DNA from 2 places in the Shinella sp. GW821-FHT10F02 genome. Region 2 is predicted to be linked to the other one. Evidence: riboswitches for the same ligand, from Rfam matches in the RefSeq annotation. Region 2 holds a riboswitch; the other holds the start of a gene.
The links. A riboswitch is a leader RNA that binds a small molecule or an ion and turns the genes downstream of it on or off. The one in region 2 is predicted to bind S-adenosylmethionine.
Positions count from the first base shown of each region.

Region 1: it holds a riboswitch for S-adenosylmethionine, as region 2 does, so the genes downstream of both, metA (homoserine O-acetyltransferase MetA) here and AC1RWL_RS14615 (O-succinylhomoserine sulfhydrylase) in region 2, are expected to answer to the same signal.

Region 1 is NZ_JBXASL010000005.1:270,868-278,015, forward strand. Features, by position in the region: gene AC1RWL_RS17435 (methyl-accepting chemotaxis protein) at 1-1,153, opposite strand, end outside; gene AC1RWL_RS17440 (aldose epimerase family protein) at 1,299-2,315, opposite strand; gene AC1RWL_RS17445 (GNAT family N-acetyltransferase) at 2,411-2,863, opposite strand; gene metA (homoserine O-acetyltransferase MetA) at 2,860-3,789, opposite strand; SAM riboswitch at 3,849-3,926, opposite strand; gene AC1RWL_RS17455 (hypothetical protein) at 4,026-4,274, opposite strand; gene AC1RWL_RS17460 (ABC-F family ATP-binding cassette domain-containing protein) at 4,383-6,203, opposite strand; gene AC1RWL_RS17465 (thiamine diphosphokinase) at 6,207-6,872, opposite strand; gene AC1RWL_RS17470 (hypothetical protein) at 7,006-7,148, opposite strand, start outside.
Region 2 is NZ_JBXASL010000004.1:300,733-307,880, forward strand. Features, by position in the region: gene AC1RWL_RS14595 (glycosyltransferase family 2 protein) at 1-1,555, shown strand, start outside; tRNA gene AC1RWL_RS14600 (tRNA-Gly) at 1,576-1,649, opposite strand; gene AC1RWL_RS14605 (MJ1477/TM1410 family putative glycoside hydrolase) at 1,773-3,242, shown strand; gene AC1RWL_RS14610 (2'-deoxycytidine 5'-triphosphate deaminase) at 3,335-4,444, opposite strand; SAM riboswitch at 4,523-4,601, shown strand; gene AC1RWL_RS14615 (O-succinylhomoserine sulfhydrylase) at 4,645-5,829, shown strand; gene apaG (Co2+/Mg2+ efflux protein ApaG) at 5,956-6,348, shown strand; gene AC1RWL_RS14625 (Hsp33 family molecular chaperone) at 6,369-7,148, opposite strand, start outside.

The DNA of each region.
Region 1 (7,148 bases), on a different contig from region 2:
AATTGCCGGTGATCGTGCCGGCGGTGGAGAGAATGCCGGTCATCGTGCTGCGCAGCGTCAGCATGGCGCCGTTGACGTTCGCCTGGAGTTCGGCGAAATCGCCCTGGAAATGGCCGGTCATTTCCTGCGTCAGGTCGGCGTGGGACAGCGAGGCGATGACGCGGCGCACTTCGCTGACGCCGCGGTCGACATTCGCGACCAGCTCGTTGACGCCCGTCGCGAAGCGGCGAAGGTCCTCGTCCTCGTAGGATTTGCTGATGCGGCGGGAGAAGTCGCCGGCGGCAGCAGCGGCCACGATGGTGCTGATGTTGGATTGCAGGTCCTTGCTCTGCGCCTGGAGGGCGGCCTCCTGGGCCTCCATCTCGCGCATCTGCATCTCGTTGGCGCGAAAGACGTCGAGCGTGCGCGCCATGGCGCCGATCTCGTCCTTGCGCTCGGTGCAGGGAATGGTGTCATCGAGCTTGCCGGCGGCGAGGTTCGACATCACGCCGGTCAGAAGCTGGATCGGGCGCACGATGCCGTTGCGGGCGACAAGTATGCTGAGCAGCATGCCCGCGACGATGCAGGTGAAGGCGGTGACCAGCAGCACGACCTGCGTGGTCGTCGAGCGGGAGATCGCGACGGCGCGGGCACCCGAAAGCGTTTCGGCGGAATAGGTCGTGTATTCCTTGAGGGCGGCGGTCACGGCCTTCTGGCCTTCCAGCGCCTTGTCGAGGGCTGCGAGGATCGCGGCGCGGTCCTGGCCCTTGTCGGAGCCGGCGACGGCCACCATGGCGCGGATGTCCTCGAAATAGGGCGTCAGCGACGCGCGCACGCCGTCGAGCAATTTCTGTTCGCTGGCATCGGCGGTCGAGGCGATCTTCGGCAGGCGGTCGAGCATTTCGCCGGCGCGCTTTTCCGTTTCGGCGGCGAAGTCGGCCGCCTTTTCCGGCGCCAGCGCCAGCTGGTAGGTCATGCGGCTGATGGCGATGACGTCGATGCGCAGGTCCATGGCCTCGCGGGCCACTTCTTCGCGCGCGCCGGTATCGGAAAGGGCGGCACCCAGCGAGCTCAGCCCGCGGCTGCCGACGGTGGCGATCGTGCCCGCGGCGATCCCCATCAGGAGCACCAGAAGGCCGATTTTCCGGGAAATCGAAAGATCCGAGATTTTCATGGACAGGGTCCCAACAGGGTGGGCGACGCTGTCCTGGCGTGTCCTGACCCTCAACAACCCGGGAACATTCCGGGTCAATCCAGGATCGTTTCTCCGCTACAAAGGTTTCGAATTTGTTGCGCTGCAATAGTCGTTTTCGGCGCACTCAACCCTTGCGGAAAAGGTAGTCGGTTTCCTGCCGTAGCGTCTCGCCGGGCCTGAGCACGGCATTCGGGAAGTTTTCGTGATTGATGGCGTCGGGCCAGGTCTGGGTTTCCAGGCAGAAGCCGGCGAAGGGGCCGTAGTGGCGGCCGTCGAGGCCGGGTACGGGCGGGGCGACCTTCGCGCCGGTATAGAGCTGCACGCCGGGCTCGGTGGTCAGCACCGAAAGCGTGATGCCGGAGAGGGGGCTGCGGACCTCGGCCACCGGGCGTTTTGCCTGCCGGGCGGTCGAGAGGCAGAAATTGTGGTCGAAGGCCACGCCGCCTTCTTCGGTCTGCCGGCGGAGCGGCGTCCAGTCGCGCAGGTCGAATGGCGTGCTGGCGACGGGGCGGATCTCGCCGGTCGGGATCAGGTTTTCGTCAACGGGCAGGTAGTGCTCGGCCTGAAGGCGGATCTCGTGGCCAAGCGCGTCGGTGCTGGCGTCGAGGATGAAATAGCTGTGCTGGCAGAGGTTGACGGGGGTCGGCGCATCCGTCGTCGCTTCGTAGGTGACGGAGAGCACGCCATCGCCCGCGAGCCGGTAGGTGCAGGTGAGGGCGCAGGTGCCGGGATAACCGGCGCGGCCGGAGGGATCGGTCAGCGTCAGCGTGACGAAGTCGGCGCCCTGGCCGGCGACGTTCCAGTTCTGCCGGCCGGTGCCGTCGCTGCCGCCATGCAGGTGCGTGACGCCGCGCTCGTTGCGTTCGAGCTGGAAATCCTGGCCGTCGATCGAGAACCGGCCGCCGGCGATGCGGTTGGCGCAGCGTCCGGGTGTCGCGCCGAAATAGGGGGAGTGCTCGTGGTAGGCGGCGAGGTCTTCGAAGCCGAGGACGAGCGGTGCGTCATGGCCTTCGAGCCGGAGGTCCTGGATGACCGCGCCCCAGGTGAGCACATGGGCGGTGAGCCCGCCGCCTTTGATCGTGATGCGCTCGACCGTCTCGCCATTTTCCAGGCGGCCGAAGATTTCATTGCCTGCACCCACGCTTGCCTCTCCTTCGCCGGCTTTCAACGCGCGGCAACCTGCTGCAATTCCCTGTCACCCGCAACCGAAAAAATCATACTTTTCGGCAGGCGCCCTCAGAAGGATTTCTGGTAGATGATGAAGGGCGTCTTGTCGGCGATGCGGTCGTAAAGCTGACGCGCCGTCGCGTTGAATTCCTGCGTCATCCAGTAGACTTCCGGCGAACCCGCCTCCTTCGCCTTGGCATAGACGCCTTCGATCAGCGCCCGGCCGATGCCCGAGCCGCGTACTTCCGGGTCGGCATAGAGGTCCTGCAGATAGCACACATTGCCGACCGCCCAGCAGGAGCGGTGGAAGAGGTAATGAGCCAGGCCGACCGGCTTGCCGTCGAGTGTGGCGATGAGGCCGCGGAACTCGCCGTCGGCCGTCTCGCCCGTCAGCCGGGCGAAGGTGGTGGCAAAAATCTCTTCCGGCAGCACCGTTTCGTAAAAGGCGAGATAGGCGGTCCAGAGGCGCCGCCATTCGCCTTCATCGTCTGTGTGCAGGGGACGAATGACGACACGGCTCATGATCGGGCTCCTGTTCCGATGTTTTCCAGATCATAGGGCGTGGTCTGGTAGATTTCATTGATCCAGTTGCCGAAAAGCAGATGCGCATGGCCGCGCCAGCGGTTCTGCGGCGGCAGCGACGGGTCGTTGTGCGGAAAATAGTTCTTCGGCAGCTTGATCGACACGCCGGCCGAGACGTCGCGGAAATATTCGTCGGCAAGCGAGGTCGAATCGTACTCCACATGGTTGAAGATGTAGAGCCGGTTGCCGGCCTTCTCCTGCACGAAACACACGCCCGTCTCGTCGGAATCGAGCAGGATGTTGAGCCCCGGCACCGCATGGATGTCCTCGATGCGGACTTCCGTCCAGCGCGAGACCGGCACCTCGAAATTGTCGGAGAAGCCGTTGAGGTAGACGGACGACGGCCTGCGATTGTGGTGGCGGTACACGCCGAAGGCCTTTTCATCCAGCGTGTGCTTGGGCACGCCGTGGAAATGGTAGATCGCGGCCATAGCGCCCCAGCAGACGTTGAGCGTCGAATGCACGTTGGTCTCCGTCCAGTCGAGGATGCGCTTCATCTCGTCCCAATAGGTGACGTCCTCGTAGTCGAGCGTCTCCACCGGCGCGCCGGTGATGATGAAGCCGTCGAACTTGCGGTGCCGCACCTCCTCCCACGTATCGTAGAAGGCGAGCAGGTGGTCTTCCGAGGTGTTCTTGGCGCGGTGGCCGCCGACGCGCACCAGCGAGAGCTCCACCTGGAGCGGCGAGGCGCCGACGAGGCGCGCCATCTGCACCTCGGTCTTGATCTTGTTCGGCATGAGGTTGAGCAGCCCGATCTGCAAGGGGCGGATATCCTGGCGGATCGCCACCGTCTCGGTCATCACCCGCACGCCCTCGTTGACGAGGGTTTCGAAGGCGGGAAGCGTATCGGGAATCTTGATGGGCATGGGTCACTCGATCGAAAAACAAAAACCGGCCGCAACAGTGTCGCAACCGGTCCACGTAAGGTCTTCCTCGCGCGGCCCTTTAGCAACTTGTTTAACGTGGCTGCAAGCCGGCCGGCCAAATCACCACGAGCGTTTTAGATAGCGCTAGTTTCCCTCCGAATCAATCCATCCCGGGAAACGGGCAAGGCCCGGATGCGATCGGCATCCGGGCCTTGCTCCTTCAAAGCGTCAAGCGCTTAGTAGTAGTTGTAGTGGCGCTTCTTGTAGTAGACCTTGCCGCCCCAGTGGCCGCCCCAACGGTGGCCGTAGTAGCCGCCGTAATGACGCTTCACGCGGTAGTGCCGGTTGTAGCCATGGTGGCCGTAGCCGTGGCTTTTCCAGCCGTAGCTCTTGTGACCGTAACCGTAGTAGCCGGCCTCGGACGGGGCGGCGAAGGAAACAGCAGCGACGACGGCGACGACTGCAGATATAATGAACTTGCGCATGGGACTCTCCTGATCTCTTTCGGGTTACAGGATGAGCTCCTCTCATCCAGTGATCAGACTTTCCCACATCGCCGTTATCTGCGCTGTTTCGAATGGAACAGGCCTATATCAGCCCTCCAGCTCCTCGCGCAGCATCTCCAGTTCCAGCCATTCCTCTTCCATCTTCGTGAGGGACGCGCGCAGTTTTTCCATCTCGGCGGCAAGCTTGTTGAAGGTGGCGGGATCCTTGGTGAAGAGCGCGGGATCGGCCATCTTCGCCTCGCGGGCGGCGATCTCCTTTTCCGCCTTCTCCATTTCCTTGGGCAGGTTTTCGAGCGCGAATTTCTGCTTGTAGGAGAGTTTCGCCTTGCCTTTTGCTTCCGCAGGCGCCGCGGTATCGACCGTCTTCGCCTTCTCGGCCTTGTCCGCCCGCCGCTTCTCCTCGATTGCGCCGCGGCGCTGCGCCATCATGTCGGTATAGCCGCCGGCATATTCGATCCAGCGGCCGTCCGGGTTTTCCGGATCGGCAGGCGCGATGGTCGAGGTCACGGTGCGGTCGAGGAAGTCACGATCGTGGCTGACGAGCAGCACGGTGCCGGCAAAGCCCGCGACGATCTCCTGCAACAGGTCGAGCGTCTCGATGTCGAGGTCGTTGGTCGGTTCGTCGAGGATGAGCAGGTTCGTCGGGCGCGACAGGATGCGCGCCAGCATGAGGCGCGCGCGCTCGCCGCCGGACAGGTTGCGGATCGGCGTGCGGGACTGTTCGGGCTGGAACAGGAATTCCTTCATGTAGCCGGTGACGTGGCGCTGTTCGCCGTTGACGAGAAGCGTCTCGCCGCGCCCGTCGGTGAGATAATGGCCGAGCGTGTCGTCGAGGTTCAGGTCCTCGCGGCGCTGGTCGAGCGTGGCGATTTCGAGGTTCGTGCCGAGCTTCACCGTGCCGCTGTCGGGCGCGAGCTGGCCGGTCAGCATCTTGAGCAGCGTCGTCTTGCCGGCGCCGTTCGGGCCGACGAGGCCGATGCAATCGCCGCGGTGCACGCGGATCGAGAAGGGCGCGACGATGGTGCGCTCGCCGTAAGCCTTGGTGATCTTGTCCGCCTCGATCACCAGCTTGCCGGATTCCTGGGCGTCGGAGGCACTCGCCTGCACGCTGCCCTGCGGGCCTTTGTGGCCGCGATAGCGCGAGCGCAGATCGTGCAGCGCGCCGAGGCGGCGCATGTTGCGCTTGCGGCGCGCCGTCACGCCGTAGCGCAGCCAGTGCTCCTCGCGCTCGATCGCCTTGCCGAGCTTGTGCTGTTCCAGCTCTTCGGCCTCCAGCACCTCGTCGCGCCAGGCTTCGAAATGGCCGAAACCGCGGTTCAGCCGCCGCGACTGGCCGCGATCGAGCCAGACGGTGGCGTTGGAGACCTTTTCGAGGAAACGACGGTCATGCGAGATGACGACGAGGGCCGAGCGGGTTGATTGCAGCTCGCCTTCCAGCCATTCGATGGTCGGCAGGTCCAGATGGTTGGTCGGCTCGTCGAGCAGAAGGATGTCCGGCTCCGGCGCCATGACGCGGGCGAGTGCGGCGCGGCGCGCCTCGCCGCCCGAAAGCGATGCCGGGTGCTCGGCGCCGGTCAGCCCCAGATGTTCGAGTAGGTAGGTCACGCGGTAGGGATCGTCGCTCGGGCCGAGGCCGGCTTCGGCATAGGCGGCGACCGTCTCGTAGCCGTCGAAATCCGGCGCCTGGTGCAGGTAGCGGATGGTGGCGGACGGGTGGCGGAACACCTCGCCGGACTGCGCTTCCGCCAGGCCGGCGGCGATTTTCATCAGCGTCGACTTGCCCGAGCCGTTGCGGCCGACAAGGGAGATGCGGTCGCCGGGCTCCACTTGCAGGCTGGCGCCGGCAAGCAGCGGCGTGCCGCCGAAGCTCAGGAAGATATCGTCGAGTTTGAGGATGGGCGGTGCCAAGGGTCAGGCTCCTGAAAGGTCATAGGGCCGGGCGATGACGATCGCGCGGCCGGAGGCGAGCGAAAGGCGAACGGGGCCTTCCGCGACGTTGGAAATGGTGCGCGACGAGCCGAAGGGCAAGGAAAAGTCCTTCAGCGGATAACGCACATTGCCGATATCGAGGCCGGCAAGCGGCGAGAGGCCGAGCACGGAAAACAGGCTGCCCTTCGGCAGGTCGATCTCGCGCGTGCCGGGCAGCAGAGGCCAGGCCTCCTCCGTGCCGGAGGTGAGCTTTATGGCAAAACCCTGCTCTTCCAGCGAAACGGCGTGGATGAGGTGCATCAGCGCATGGTCGGAGCGTTCGCCGCCCAGCGCGCCGGCCAGCACGATTTTTCGCGCGCCGCGCTCGATGGCGACCGCGACGGCGATGGCGCCATCGGTCTCGTTCTTGGCGACGGGATAGGGTTGGCGCTCGATATTCGGCCAGGCGTCCAGCAGTTCCGGCGGGGTGGAATCGAAATCGCCGACCCAGATTTCCGGCCTCACGCCGAGCGCCGCCGCATGGCGCATGCCGCCATCGGCCGCCACGAAACGCGCGCCAGCGACATCCGCGGCAAGGCGCGGCGTCGCCTGGAGCGCGCCTCCCAGGAGGACGACGAAGAACGGGTCTGTCGGTGCGGGCACGGTCATGGCTGATGCCCTTAGCGCATGTTCTCCAGAAAGGGAAAGATTTTGGCGGGACGCCTGTCGTAACCGCAAACGGCAAAGGACCCGGATGCAGGGGACATCCGGGCCTTCGGGGAGGTCAGCGGCGTAAGAAGGCTTACTTGCAGACCTTGATCTTCTTGATGATGACGTTGCCGTAGTAGTCGTAGGACTTCACCTTCTTGATGAAGCAATGCGGCTTGTAGCCGTAGCTGTAATAGCCGGCCTGTGACGGGGCGGCGAAGGAGATGGCGGCGACGG
Region 2 (7,148 bases):
GCCGACGACGGCGATCGTGCCGAGCGCCGAGCGGCTGGGCTATCTCACCGAGCGGCTTGCCCATGCGCCGGCCCTGCGCACGATGATGGCCGCGACCACACCCTCGGCCTTGCGGGCCGCCCTCTGGCAGGCCGGCTGCAACCGGCGGGTGCGCGACACGGTGGATCAGCTTTTCGCCACGATGCCGGAGGCAAGCGCCCGCATCACGCTCTGGGGGCGGCAAGGGTTTTACACCGGCATCGTGCTGGCGCTCCTGCTCTCGCTCGCCATCGCCGCGCCGACGCTTGCGCTGATCCTCCTGCACATCGCGACGACCCTGCTTTTCTTCGCCACCTTCCTGGTCCGTCTCGTGGCGCTTATCGCCAAAAAGCGGGAGGCAGGACGAGTTCTGGCCCGTCCGCCTGCCCGACCGCGTCCGGTCTATTCCGTCTTCGTCGCGCTCTACCGGGAGGCGGCCGTCGTGCCGCAGCTCATCGAGACCCTGAACAAGATCGAATGGCCGGCCGCCTGCCTCGACATCAAGCTGATCTGCGAGGCCGACGACCGGGAGACGCTCGACGCGCTGGCCGCCATGCCGCTCGGCCGGCAATATGAGGTGGTCGCAGTGCCACCCGGCCGGCCGCGCACCAAGCCCAAGGCGCTCTCCTATGCGCTGGGTGCCGCGCGCGGCGAATATCTGGTGATCTACGACGCGGAGGATCGGATCGATCCGCTCCAGCTCGAGGAAGCGTGGCGCACCTTCGAGAGCGGTCCTCGGGAGATCGTCTGTCTGCAAGCGCCGCTCGTCATTACCAATGTGCGGGAGAGCTGGTTGAGCGCCCTCTTCGCGCTCGAATATGCCGGGCTCTTTCGGGTGCTGCTGCCACGACTTGCCGCTGCTCGCCTGCCCATGCCGCTCGGCGGCACGTCCAACCATTTTCGCACGCGTGTGCTTCAGCAGGTGGGCGGGTGGGATCCCTACAATGTCACCGAGGATGCCGACCTGGGGCTCCGCCTCTACCGCCTCGGCTATCGCTGCGGCACGATCACCCGGCCGACCTATGAAGAGGCGCCGAGCGGACGGGATGCCTGGCTTGGCCAGCGCACGCGCTGGTTCAAAGGCTGGCTGCAAACCTGGCTGGTGCTGATGCGCCGGCCCTCGCGGCTGGTGCAGGACATGGGCCTCTGGCCAAGCTTCGTCTTCCAGGTGCTGATCGGCGGGCTCATCCTCTCCTCACTCGCCCATCCGCTCATCATCGCCTATATCGGCATGATCACCTGGTCGCTGTTCTTCAAGTCCGCCTATACGGTCGGGCCGTTCGAGCTCACGATGTTCACCATCGACATGGTCAACATCTTCGGCAGCTACGCGGTCTTCGTCGCTCTCGGGCGAGGCGGAATGACGCCCGGCGAACAGGCGGCCGCAGGCTGGCGCTGGGCGCTGACGCCGGTCTACTGGCTGTTCCTGTCATTTGCCGCCTGGCGCGCGGTCAAGGAGCTCTGCAACGACCCGTTCTTCTGGAACAAGACGACCCACCGCCCGGCGCAGACGGAGACCGAGGTGGAAGCCGGCTAAGAAAGAGGATGTCGGGCGGCTGGAGCGGGTAGCGGGAATCGAACCCGCGCGTTCAGCTTGGGAAGCTGACAGGCTACCATTACATCATACCCGCAAGGCAGCGCGACGGCGCAGTCATTCAACAGTTCGCCCGGCGTGTCAAGCGCGCGACATGCCCGGTGGGCTATACTAGATTGGCGTCCGGATTTCATCGATTCGTTCGGAGCCAAAGCAACCTATGATCCAGTTCGCCACCTCAACCGGGACGGTCTCGGTCAAAAATTGGGGCTATGAGCTGCAAGGGCTGAACGGCAATGCGCTCGACCCGGCCCTGCTCGCCTCGGCCACCCATGACCTGCTGGTAATCGACGCTTCGCGGGACGGAACCGATGCGGGCCGATTTTCGCAAGACGAGATCACGCGCATGAAGGACGGCATGGGCGGCCGCTCCGTCGTCATCTCCTATACCTCGATCGGCGAAGCCTCGGACTTCCGCGACTATTGGGACAAGGACTGGACGACGACCGGCACGGCGATGGGACGGTTGACCGGCGAGGCACCGGACTGGCTTGGCCCGGTCAATCCCGACTGGCCGGAGAGCCGCAAGGTCCGGTATTGGGATTCCGACTGGCAGAAGATCATCTTCAACGACCAGAAGACCGGCGAAGTCGATGCCATCGTCAAGGCAGGTTTTGACGCGGCCTATCTCGATATCGTCGACGGCTATTATTTCTGGGGCGCGGAGATTTCCGCGAAGGACAAGCAGGCGGGCGACCCGGCAAACGTCAAGCAGGCGGCGCAGCGCATGGTGGATTTCATCGTGGACCTGACCGCGCATGCGCGCGAGAGCAACCCGGATTTCTTCGTGATCCCGCAGAACGGCGCATGGATTCTCGACGACCTGGGCTCCGACACCGCGCGCAAAAAGGCCTATCTCGATGCCATCGGTGGCATTGCGGTGGAGGACCTCTACTTTCGCGGCGATGCGGACGAGAACAATCCGCTGCGCCCGGACGAGGAGACCATCGCCACCCTGAAGCGGGATTTTCTGGACAAGGGCATACCGGTCTTCGTCGTCGACTACATCAATGGCAGCAAGCGGGTCGCCGACTTCAACAAGATGGTGCTGGAAGACGGTTTCATCCCCTTCGCCTCGCCCGACCGGGATCTCGACCGGCTGGTCGGCACCCATGACGGCGATCCGGCCTATATAAAACCTTCGGCGAAGGCGGATGTGTTGCGCGGCTCGAAGCTCGCGGACACGATCCATGCGCTGGCTGGCAATGACAGGATCGACGGCCGGGCCGGCAACGATTGGCTCTATGGCGGCGCGGGCAAGGATACGCTGACGGGTGGCGCAGGTGCGGACAGGCTGAAGGGAGGTGCCGGCGCCGATACCTTTGTCTTCAAGTCCATCAAGGATTCGACCGTTGCCGCTTCCGGGCGCGACACGATCGGCGATTTTTCCGCAAAGGACGGCGACAGGATCGACCTGAAGACCATCGACGCGAGCACGAAAACCGCCGGTGACCAGGCCTTCGCCTTCATCGGCACCCAGGCTTTCCACAAAAAGGCGGGCGAGCTGCGCTATGAGACCAAGGCCGGCGACACCCTTGTCTTCGGCGACGTCAACGGCGACGGCAAGGCCGATTTTTCCATCCGGCTCGACGCGGCGATCACGCTCACGAAAGGCGACTTCATTCTTTAGCCGGCTTAGGGCTTCGCCGGCTCATCTATGAACAGCCGGCGCGTATGGCAATCAGCCCGCCTCGGCGGGCATGAGCCCCCGCACTTACAAAATTATCCCGCGCGAAAATGTTTGGAGAGTTTCAGGCCCTGCGCCTGGTAGTTGGAGCCAAGGCCGGTGCCGTAGAGGCCTTCGGGGGCGTCGAGCATGTGCTCGTAGATGAGGCGGCCGACGATCTGGCCGTGTTCCAGGATGAAGGGCACTTCGTGGCTGCGCACCTCCAGGACCGCGCGGCTGCCGGAGCCGCCGGCGGGCGCGTGGCCGAAGCCGGGATCGAAGAAGCCGGCATAGTGCACGCGGAATTCGCCAACGAGCGGGTCGAAGGGCGTCATCTCCGCGGCGTAGAGCGGCGGGACATGCACGGCCTCGCGCGAGACGAGGATGTAGAACTCGTCCGGATCGAGGATCAGCTCGTTGCGGCCGCGGCTGAACAGCGGCTCCCAGAAATCGAAGATATCGTGCTGGTTCTTGCGGTCGACATCGACGACGGAGGTGTGGTGCTTGCCGCGATAGCCGATGAGGCCATCCGGGCCGGTGCCCTTGAGGTCGATCGACAGTGCGATGCCGCCCCCGGAGACGTTCGGCGTGTCGCTCGCCACCAGCGTGTCGCTGCCGTGCAGCGCCAGCAGTTCGCTTTCGCCGAGCAGGGCATTGCCCTTGCGAAAACGGATCTGCGACAGGCGCGAGCCTCGGCGCACGACGATCGGGAAGGTGCGCGGCGAGATTTCGAGATAGAGCGGGCCGGAATAGCCGGCCGGGATCTTGTCGAATTCCTGGGCGCGATCGGTGATGACGCGCGTGAAGATATCGAGGCGGCCGGTGGAGCTTTTCGGGTTCGCGGAAGCCGCGAGTTCGGCCGGCAGGTCGAGGCTTTCCATCAGCGGCACGATATAGACGCAGCCGGTCTCCAGCACCGCGCCGACCGAGAGGTCGATGACGTGCAGTTGCAGCCGGTCGAGCTTGTCGGCGACGAGATGCGACGGCCCCGGCAGGAAGCTGGCGCGCACGCGGAAGGCGCGTGCGCCGAGGCGCAGGTCGAGGCTTGCCGGCTGGATCTGGTCGTCGTCGAGCGGGGCCTCGCTTTTCAGCCGGCCGCCGTCGAACAAGCCACGAATGGCGTTGTCCGCCAGAATACCTGTGCTGCGCACCGCAGAGCCACCCATCATCATAAAGTCCCGTCAGAAGGCCGCACAAAACCAAATGCCGGCAATTGACGCAAGCGCGGGCGCGCAGTATTAGCAAAGTTATCCCGTGGTGATTTGGCCGGCCGGCTTGCAGCCACGTAAAACAAGTAGCTAAAAAGGCCGGGTTCAAAACCGGCCTGCTTTTGCGGCCGGTTTTTTTGTTTGAAGGCAACGATCACATGAGCAAGTCCTGGCGCCCGGCCACCCAACTCGTTCACGGCGGAACCACCCGCTCCCAGCATGGCGAAACCGCAGAGGCAATCTTCCTCACGCAAGGGTTCGTCTATGACACGTCCGCGGCCGCCGAGGCCCGCTTCAAGGGCGAGACGGACGGCTTCATCTACGCCCGCTACGGCAGCCCCACCAACGACATGTTCGAAAAGCGCATGTGCCTGCTGGAAGGTGCGGAGGATGCGCGCGCCACCGCCTCCGGCATGGCCGCCGTTTCCGCCGCGATCCTCTGCCAGCTGAAGGCCGGCGACCATATCGTTGCCGCCCGTGCGCTGTTCGGTTCCTGCCGCTGGGTGGTCGAGACGCTCGCGCCGAAATACGGCATCGAATGCACGCTGATCGACGGCCGCGACCTCGCCAACTGGGAAAAGGCGATCCAGAAGAACACCAAGGTGTTCTTCCTCGAAAGCCCGACCAACCCGACGCTGGAAGTGATCGACATCGCGGGTGTCGCTAAGCTCGCCAACCAGGTCGGCGCCAAGGTCGTCGTCGACAACGTGTTCGCCACGCCGCTCTTTCAGAAGCCGCTCGAACTCGGCGCGCATGTCGTCGTCTATTCCGCCACCAAGCATATTGATGGCCAGGGCCGCTGCCTTGGCGGCGTTGTGCTGTCGGACAAGGCGTGGATCGACGAGAACCTGCACGACTATTTCCGCCACACCGGCCCGGCCATGTCGCCATTCAATGCCTGGACGCTGCTGAAGGGCATCGAGACGCTACCGCTCCGCGTCAAGCAGCAGACGGAGAATGCCAGCCGCATCGCCGATTTCCTCGCCGAAAGCAACAAGGTCGCCCAGGTCATCTATCCGGGCCGCAAGGACCATCCGCAGGCCGATATCATCGCCAAGCAGATGACGGGCGGCTCGACGCTGGTCTGCTTCGAGCTGAAGGGCGGCAAGGAAGCGGCCTTCGCTTTGCAGGATGCGCTCGAGGTGATCAAGATCTCCAACAATCTTGGCGATGCGAAAAGCCTGATCACCCATCCGGCGACGACCACGCACAAGAACCTGACGGACGAGGCGCGCGCCGAACTCGGCATTTCCGCCGGCACGGTGCGCCTGTCGGCCGGCATCGAGGACAGTGAAGACCTGATCGAGGATTTTTCGCGCGCCCTTGCGAAGATCAACGCCTGATCCTCGACACCACGAAACGGACAAATGCGGAAGCACCGGCCGAAGCGGCCGGTGCTTTCTTTGCTTATCCTTGACGAAACCATATTCCTGTAGAATAGCAGGAGCTAATCAGTTCAAGGCTTGCCCATGTATCGTGCGCTTACCCGCGACATCGAAGTGACCGTAGAGCCGTACTACCTGGCCGATCAGTCCGATCCTGACGACAGCCGCTATGTCTGGGGTTACCGGGTGGTCATCGCGAACCATTCCGATGTCGTCGTCCGGCTGATGACGCGCTACTGGCACATCACCGACCAGAACGGCCAGGTGGACGAGGTCAACGGTCCGGGCGTCATTGGCGAGCAGCCGGTGCTGCGCCCCGGCGATACCTATGAATATTCCTCCGGCTGCCCGCTCGAAACGCCGTCCGGCATCATGTTCGGCCGCTACCGCATGGAAGCGGAGAACGGCGAAGCCTTCGACGTCGCCATCCCCGCCTTCTCCCTGGATACGCCAGGGCAGCCACGCGTCCTGAACTGAGTACGCGTGCTCTTCTACTGCTACTGCGGCAAAACTTCCGCCGCCTCGAAGCGGTAGGTGGTCGAGCAGAATTCGCAGGTGAGCTCAATCTCACCCTTGTCGTCCGTCGTGTGGGCGATCTCCTCGGCGCTCAGCGCTGCGAGCACGCCCTTCAGCTTCTCGCGCGAACAGGAGCAGCGGTCCAAGACCTGCTGCGGCTGGTACACACGCACGCCGCGCTCGTGGAAGAGCCGGAACAGCAGCCGTTCGGTGCCGACATTCGGATCCGTCAGCTCGTCGGCGTCGATCGTCTCGACCATCGCCTTGGCTTCCGCCCAGTTGTCGTCGTCGGCGATCTTGTGGCCGGCCTCGTCGCCGTCGCCGCCCGGAAGATCGGGCTGGCGCATGCGCTCCGGCGCCTGCGGCAGGAACTGCGCGACCATGCCGCCGGCCCGCCAGCGGTGACGCACCTTGCCATCCGCATCGCGATCGAACAGTTCGGCGACACCAAGGCGCACCTTGGTCGGGATTTGTTCCGACTGGCGGAAATAGACGCCGGCGATCTCTTCCAGCGTATGGCCATCGAGCGGCACAATGCCCTGGTAGCGCTGGGTATGCGCGCCCTGATCGATGGTGAAGGCGAGGATGCCCTTGCCGAGCAGTTCGTGCGGCTCGGTCCGGCCCTCGGCAATCGCCGCATCGAGCGCTTCCTGGTCGAAGCGGGCATAGGCGCGCACATTCTCCGGCGCGGAGAAATCGGCGACCAGCAGATCGACGGGGCCGTCGCCCTTGGTCTGGACGATCAGCTTGCCTTCGAACTT